Regions from separate parts of the Marinobacter sp. THAF197a genome, predicted to be linked through region 2. Evidence: predicted binding sites of a transcription regulator. Region 2 holds the regulator's gene; the other holds the start of a gene.
The links. The regulator LexA, encoded in region 2, represses DNA repair genes until DNA is damaged. The targets are predictions, from matches to a motif close to CTGTNTNNNNANACAG.
Positions count from the first base shown of each region.

Region 1: a site for LexA is predicted at 2,095-2,110, ahead of recN (DNA repair protein RecN). Genes of this name have one in related genera too.

Region 1 is NZ_CP045324.1:3,494,959-3,499,128, forward strand. It holds gene dnaK (molecular chaperone DnaK) at 1-1,227, opposite strand, end outside; gene grpE (nucleotide exchange factor GrpE) at 1,320-1,916, opposite strand; gene recN (DNA repair protein RecN) at 2,180-3,859, shown strand; gene fur (ferric iron uptake transcriptional regulator) at 3,919-4,170, opposite strand, start outside.
Region 2 is NZ_CP045324.1:1,419,356-1,423,525, forward strand. It holds gene FIV08_RS06525 (gamma-glutamyl-gamma-aminobutyrate hydrolase family protein) at 1-640, opposite strand, end outside; gene FIV08_RS06530 (amidoligase family protein) at 633-1,634, opposite strand; gene lexA (transcriptional repressor LexA) at 1,801-2,409, shown strand; gene FIV08_RS06540 (cell division inhibitor SulA) at 2,450-2,941, shown strand; gene FIV08_RS06545 (hypothetical protein) at 2,948-3,208, opposite strand; gene FIV08_RS06550 (DUF6586 family protein) at 3,270-3,752, opposite strand; gene FIV08_RS06555 (DUF1329 domain-containing protein) at 3,975-4,170, shown strand, end outside.

The sequences.
Region 1 (4,170 bases), 2.1 Mb from region 2:
AGTCGCCACGCCACCCATGGTTTCGATACCCAGGGTCAGCGGGGTTACGTCCAGCAGCAACACGTCTTTCACGTCACCGGAAAGAACGGCCGCCTGGATGGCAGCACCCATGGCCACGGCTTCGTCCGGGTTCACGTCTTTACGGGCTTCTTTGCCGAAGAACTCTTTAACCTTTTCCTGCACGAGCGGCATACGGGTCTGACCACCAACCAGGATAACCTCGTCGATTTCAGAAGCCTTCATGCCGGCGTCCTGCAGGGCCACTTTACAGGGCTCCAGGCTGCGATTAACCAGGTCTTCCACCAGGCTTTCCAGCTTGGCACGGGTCAGCTTCACGTTCATGTGCTTGGGCCCAGACGCATCTGCAGTAATGTATGGCAGGTTCACGTCTGTCTGCTGGCTGCTGGACAGCTCGATCTTCGCTTTCTCACCGGCTTCCTTCAGGCGCTGCATGGCCAGGGAATCGCCGCGCAGGTCGATGCCACTGTCTTTCTTGAACTGGTCTGCCAGGTACTCGATGACTTTCAGGTCGAAGTCTTCACCACCCAGGAAGGTGTCACCGTTGGTGGCCAGAACCTCGAACTGATGCTCACCGTCGACATCCGCAATTTCAATAATGGAGAGGTCGAAAGTACCACCACCCAGATCGTATACAGCAACTGTGCGGTCACCGCTCTTCTTGTCCAGGCCATAGGCCAGGGCAGCCGCGGTCGGCTCGTTGATGATACGCTTCACTTCCAGACCGGCGATCTTACCCGCGTCTTTGGTGGCCTGGCGCTGACTGTCATTGAAGTAAGCCGGCACGGTGATAACTGCTTCCGTTACCTTCTCGCCCAGGTAGTCTTCTGCAGTCTTCTTCATTTTCTTCAGAACTTCTGCAGAGATCTGGGGCGGTGCCATCTTCTGGCCCTTCACTTCAACCCAGGCGTCGCCGTTGTCGGCCTTGGAGATCTTGTAAGGCACCATCTTGATGTCTTTCTGAACCACATCGTCCTCAAAACGACGACCGATCAGACGCTTGATGGCGTAAAGGGTGTTATGGGGGTTGGTGACCGCCTGGCGCTTGGCGGACTGACCAACCAGGGTCTCGTTATCGTCGGTGTACGCGATAATGGAGGGAGTCGTACGATCACCCTCAGCATTTTCAATAACCTTTACCTTGTCGCCATCCATGATGGCCACACAGGAGTTGGTGGTTCCCAGGTCGATACCAATAATCTTGCTCATCGAATCACTCCAAATCTTTCTGAATGCTGTCCCAGGGAGGTTTGCCCTGACTGTCGCTGTTTAATCGCTATATTGGCGCTTTAATCGGCTTTTCAAGCCTGCTCGTCGATTTTTGGTGCATCTTCGGCCTTGGCCACAACCACCATGGCGGGACGAACCACGCGACCGTTCAGCAGGTAGCCCTTCTGCACCACGGCAACCACACTGTTCGGCTCGGCATCTGGCGCGGGCACCATAGACATCGCCTCGTGCTGCTGCGGATCGAACGGTTCACCCACCGGGTTCACCTGTTCAACGTTGAATTTCTTGAGGCCGTTCATGAACAGGCCCAAAGTCATTTCCACACCTTCGCGAATGGAGCCAACCAGCTCCCCGGCGTTTTCATGACCTTCAGTACTTTCCACTGCCTTTTCAAGGCTGTCCGCCACCGGAAGAAGCTCTTTCACGAACTTTTCCAGGGCGAACTTGTGGGCCTTTTCCACATCAATTTCGGCACGACGACGCACATTCTGCATCTCAGCCTGGGCTCTCAGCGCCTGGTCCTGATATTCCTGCAACTGCGCCTTCAGCAATTCCAGTTCGGAACCTTCTTCAGCTCCGGCGGTTTCTGCTTCGCCCTGCTCTTCTGTGGCGTTTACCGCCTCGTTCAGCTCGTCTACCTGTTCGTTGCGCTTATCGTCAGCACTCATGACAACTCCTGATGACTTTCCCTGGGCCCGAAGGCCTGCGGCTAAATGAGCCCCGCCTTGCACAGGCAGGAAAATACGACTTTGCGAACGGATATGGGGCCCGCCCCTCAGGTTTCAACCTCAAACGATGCATTCTTTCAGATTTTCACGATTCGATTGTTTGCAAACAGGAAAAACCCTGTATATATTCACAGCAACTGTATAGATCAACAGTGCCCAGACAATTTTCAGAGAGTCTCCAATCCTGAGCGGAGGTTATCGGCATGCTCACACAACTTATGGTCTCCAACTACGCCATCGCTGAACGGGTCGACCTGCATTTCAGCAAAGGCATGACGGCCCTGACCGGTGAAACCGGCGCTGGCAAATCCATTGTTCTGGATGCGCTCAGCCTGGCCATGGGCGGCCGAGCGGATGCCGGTGCCGTGCGCCACGGCGCAAAACGAGCCGATATCACCGCCAGCTTCGACATCTCACGTATTCCGATTGCCCGGCAATGGCTGGAAGAACACGAACTGGATGACAAAGACGACTGCATCCTGCGCCGGACCATCAACAAAGATGGTCGTTCAAAAGCGTTTATTAATGGCCAGCCCTGCCCACTCTCCCAGCTCAAGGAATTGGGCAGCCTGCTGATGGACATTCACAGCCAGCACCAACATCAGTCACTGCTGCAAAAAGACACCCACCGGAAACTGCTGGACGAATTCTCCGGCGCCGAAGACCTGGCAGAGCAAACCCGGGATGCCTGGAAAGCCTGGCATAGAACCAGCCAGAAACTGGAACAACGGCGCCAGAACGCCGACGAGGCAGAGGCAAAACTGCAACTGCTCCGGTATCAGGTGGAGGAGCTGGACCGGCTCGCACTGGGCGACGGCGAACAGGAAACCCTTGAACAGGAACAAGCGCAGCTGAGCCAGGCCGACGCGGTACTGCATAGCAGCCATCAGGCTGCCCTGCTGTGCACTGAGGACGAAACCAGTGCCGCCGACCTGGTGCGTCAGGCACTTCAGCAACTAGAGCAACTCCCAGTGGATGTGCCGGCACTGGCTGACACCATCCAGATGCTGACCGAGGCACAGATCCAGATTTCAGAAGCCGGAGACAACCTTCGGCACTTTGTTGAAGACTACGAAGCAGACCCCGCACGGCTGGCCGAGGTCGAGGAACGCCTGAGCGCCATTTATCAGATGGCCCGAAAGCACCGCATCACACCGGAGGAATTGCCGGAGCTGCATCAACGCCTGTCGAACGAACTGGCAGAGCTGGACGGCGGAGAAGGCAGCCTCGAGCAACTAGAGGCAGAGCAGCAATCCCTGCGCAAACGGTTTGATGAACTGGCCGGGCAACTAACGGCCAAACGGGAGCAGGCGGCGGCGGAACTGGATCAGCGAATTGCTCAGGAGCTTGCACAGCTGAGCATGCCGGCTGTCCAGTTCGTCACCAAACTGGGCCGCAACAGCAATGACGAACCAGCCCCCCATGGGATGGAAGATGTCGAGTTTCTGGTCAGCGCCAACCCGGGGCAACCCGCACGCCCACTGGCCAAGGTTGCCTCCGGGGGTGAACTGTCTCGGATCAGCCTCGCCATTCAGGTGGTTGTCGCCCAGACCTCTACTACCCCCACCCTCGTATTTGACGAAGTGGACGTCGGTATTGGTGGCGGCACAGCCGAGGTGGTTGGGCGTTTGCTTCGGTCTCTGGGCAGCAACGGCCAGGTACTGTGTGTCACTCATTTGCCCCAGGTAGCAGCCCAGTGTCACCAGCACCTGTTCGTCAGCAAATTCACCGAACAGGACGCAACGTATTCACGCATTGAAACGCTGGATGACCAGGGAAGAATCAGCGAAGTGGCAAGAATGCTGGGCGGCGTAGACATGACAGAGCACACCATTGCCCACGCCCGGGAGATGTTCGTTAAGGGTCAGGCGACCCATCACTGAATCCCCCTCTCGATTCGGAGAGCTGTTGGGGCCGGCGCTTGCTGGCCCCTTTTTTTGACTTATTTCTTGGAAGAACCCAATGGCTTAACGTAGAGGATCAGGCTGTGATCAACAATCTCATAGCCGTGCTCCCTGGCGATCTTCTGCTGGCGCTCCTCGATGATCTCATCCACAAACTCGATCACTTCTCCGGTTTGGGTACATACCATGTGGTCATGGTGATCATCGCCCGCCATTTCGAAGACGGCGTGGCCACCCTCAAAGTTATGGCGCAACACCAGGCCCGCGGCCTCGAACTGAGTCAGCACCCG
Region 2 (4,170 bases):
TGTGATACAGCAGGTATTCCGGATGCCACTGAACCCCCATCAACCATTGTTGCCCGGTGTTTTCGATGGCCTGCACGAACAGGTCGTTGTCCAGTGCCGTTACCCTGAGATTCCGCCCCAGGTGTTTAATCGCCTGGCTGTGAATACGGTTCGCGCCAATCAGGGTGCTGTGCATCAGCCGTCCTATACGGCTGTCCTGGACCAGCTGGACCGTTTGAAGGGGGAGCAGCAAAGGGCGGTGGCGGGTTTTCATTCGCAGCGGGGTCACGTTCTGGCACAACGACCCGCCATGAAAGACATTGATGAACTGGGCCCCACGGCATATACCCAGTACCGGAATGTCTATTTCCTCGGCTTGCTCAAGCAGCCTGAAGTCGGTTTCGTCCCGTTTCAGGTCGTATCTCGCGGTCACTTGTGGCTGTTGGCCATAGCGGTTGGGGTGTACGTGGGTGCCGCCAGAGAGCACCAGGCCATCGAGCAGGGAGACGTCCGTGCTGGATCCGGGGCGAATGTAGTGCGTGTGGGCGCCATGCAGCCGCAGGCCCAGATTGATCAGTCTGTGGGCGGTGCTGCGCCGGGCGGGGCCGCTGATGCCAATGGTGATCCCCGGCGATTCTGGTGCTTCTGAGATCTCAGACATAACCGCGCTGTTTAAGCCATTGTTCCGTGGTGTCACGCCATGAGCGGGTGAGATTGCGAAAACTGAATGTCTGGGCTTCGCGGAACAGTTCCCTGAGTTCTTTCAGGTGCTCTGGATGGTTTGCGATCTGCTCCAGTACCACCCAGTCGTTCCAGACCGTGGAAAAATGCCATCGGGGGTTGTCGATATCGCAATCGGGTAACCGGTAGTGAAGCGTCGGCCGGCTCTTGATTCTGGGGTCGTCCACATAGTCGTGCAACAGCTCTGAATCCAGGTGTGCAAACAGTGGCAGAAGGTCCAGGGCCTTGTTCCGCGTCGGGTTGAAGTTCAGGTAGTCTTTCATCAGCGAGGCCTGGTCGGGAGCATAATCTTCCGCCATCAGCATGTCCGTGTAACGGCTGCTCCAGGGCTCGATGTAAGTGGTAAATTTTCGGCTTATGTCAATCTGATGCCGGGATTTGAGCCAGTCATAAAGTGCCGCGAAGGCCTGCAGGTAGGTGACAATGGTTGCGGGTTCCAGGTCCGGCAGTTCGGGATTGAGTTGCAGGCCGAAAGCAAAATAAATCGCTTCCCGGCTGCCTTCCGCGCCAAGTTCGCGCAGCTCGTCTACCAGTTCTTCGATCAGGCCCAGTCTGGAAAAGGGCAGAGGTGGCCCGACAATCTCAAGAGGCACAATGCGTTCTGCGGCAAAATCGATGACATCCATGGCGTGGGTGCCCAGCTCGCGGATTGACTCGGGCAGGCGTTCGTCCGCCAGGTCAAGATCCTTCACAGGGTCAGAGTCCAGCTCAATGGTGAAGGTTCCGGCGTCAATCTCCAGGCGGCTGACATAACGCGACTCCAGCTCCGGGCTGCCCTTGAGCAGGCGGGCGACATGTTCGACCAGTTCATCGTAGCCCAGTCCGGAGAGTTCAATCTCCACGCCAACTCTACGCTCTTCTCCTTGATGATTACGAAGCCGCTCCGGCATCGCACAACGCTCTGTCGAATTCATTGGCACCTTGCATCCATATAATTCACGGACTTAAACCATAACACACCGATATGCAGCGGCCCGATTACATGACAGAAAATTTCAATCGGGCTTTACACTGGATAAAACACTGTATATAGTCAAATCACTGTATATAAAACCAGGATGAAAAACCCGGAGTACATGCATGAAGCTGACCGCGCGACAGTCCCAGGTGCTGGATATCATCCGGCGGTACGTAGACGAAACCGGTTACCCGCCAACGCGGGCAGAAATCGCTGCCGAACTGGGGTTTCGCTCCGCCAATGCGGCAGAGGAGCACTTGCGGGCCCTGGCCAGGAAAGGCGCCATCGAAATGGTGCCTGGTGCCAGCCGGGGGATTCGACTGCCGGAAGTGGAGCAGGACCCAGGGTTACCGGTTGTCGGCCAGGTTGCGGCGGGTAGCCCGATTCTCGCCCAGGAACACATTGAAGAGCACTGTACTTTGCAACCGGAATTTTTCTCGCCATCCGCCGATTACCTGCTCCGGGTGCGCGGCATGAGCATGAAAGACATTGGCATTCTCGACGGTGATTTGCTCGCAGTACATCGCACTCAGGATGTTCATAACGGGCAGGTGGTTGTGGCCAGGGTTGGTGAAGAAGTGACGGTAAAGCGGTTTCGCAGGGACGGCTCAAGGGTCTGGTTGATTGCGGAGAACGAAGAGTTCGCCCCGATTGAAATTGATCTGGCCGAACAGGAGTTGTTTATCGAAGGTCTGGGTGTGGGCGTGATCCGCCGATCAGATTTGCATTGATAACCAGCAATAAGAAACGATTAGCGCAGGTAGGTGAGCAATGGAACAGTTAAGCTTCACTCAGAATATGGCGTTCCAGCCGGCGGCCATCATGCCCGCCCGCACGGTGTCTACAGGAAAAGCACGGGCCACAGCCCTTCACTCATCGTCAGACGTCGGTCGGGGAACCAGGGATTTTGGCGGTAACGTGACGGAAATTATTCTTCCTGAAGGCCAGGTAGAGAATGTCCAGTTGCTGCTCCCTATGCTCACCCAGCTGAACCAGGAGAAGCGCTGGCTGGCCCTGATTGACCCGCCACAGTCCCTGGTTGGCAAGTGGCAGAAAATGCACGGTATTGTGGCCAGTGAGTTGCTGGTATTGCGCTCAACCAACGATTACTCCGCACAGCAGCTGGCTGAGCGGGCTTTGAGTGCTGGTACCTGTCATGCGGTGGTGCTCTGGACTAACAAGCTCGGGCGTTCAGCCTTTGAGTCCCTTCAAAAGGCTTCGGCGCAAGGTAGCAGCCACGGCGTGGTGCTGCGTCATCGGTAAAGGAGTTCAGTGGAGGGTGTATTGGGGCTGGGATTCGGCCAGATCATTGTCGTCATCGTCCCAGTCAATATCGTGTGCGATATTGCCAGCGGCCTCAATCCCTGCCGCAATCATCGCCTTGGCAACGCTCATGTCGCGGTCTTCCATCATTTCCCTGGCCTCCTGCGAGAAGGAAATGCGCACCAACGGCGCTGCGTCGTCATCAATGCGGCGCAAGGCGTAGTCGCCATTGGCAAGTTGTACGATTTCAAAAAACGATGGTGACATTCGTTCAACCTTTGTCTTGGTGTATTCGATTCGGTGCGGGAATTTAGCCAACAGGGTGGGGCTACCACTCGCTGTGTTGTTCCTCAAGCCGTTTGGCCAGTTCAGTCATGGCCGCCAGAGTCTTTCTGAGTGTTGCGGCGGAACGGTCCGGGCCCTGTTCGACGGAAACCGCAATGATATTCTCTTCCGTAACATTCTTGCGTGTGGTCGGAGGTTGGCTCAAAGCTGATTCAACCTGGTCAAGATGGTCCCACCAGCTTCCTGATGTCTCCGCCAGTTCTCTTAAAAGCCGGGTCTCGTGTACCTCGTAAGGAAACAGCGCTTCCAGTTCCGTCAGTGTCTGTGGTTTTTCGGCCTTATGCTGATGGTATCGGGCAATCATGACCAGCAGCGTTTGCCTTGCCCGCAGCAGGAGCTCGGCGGAGCCCTGAGACAGCGCTTCCGTTTCCGCAGCGGAGCGCTTGGTGTCCGACTCAAGCCTGGCGAGTAAGGTGTTGGCCAGAAAAAGCTTTTGGGCTACCAGTGAGTACCATTGTGATGCCATCTACCACCCGCACTACGTGAGCGTTCAAGAGTCCAATCAGAACAACCGTCAGAGTCTATCATTTTTGCGCGCTAATTTCTCCTCCCCTGGGCTCCCCGGAATAGCTGCATTTCACAAGAAACTACAAACAATCACTTGAAACGGTCGTTTGAAACTGGCAAAAAGGCGCACAGATTGAACAAGCTTTGATCGTCTTGTGGTCCATTATTGGAGGTAATGAGGATGCGGAACCGGATAATTGCTGCTATTGCAGCGGCGGTATTGGGGTGTTCAGGTCCTGTCTTGGCAAAGGTGTCGCCGGCCGAGGCCGAGCGTTTGAAGAATGATCTCACACCAGTGGGTGCAGAACGGGCGGGTAACGAGTCTGGCACTATTCCGGCGTGGACTGGCGGGTTGGCTTCACCCCCGGCCAATTGGC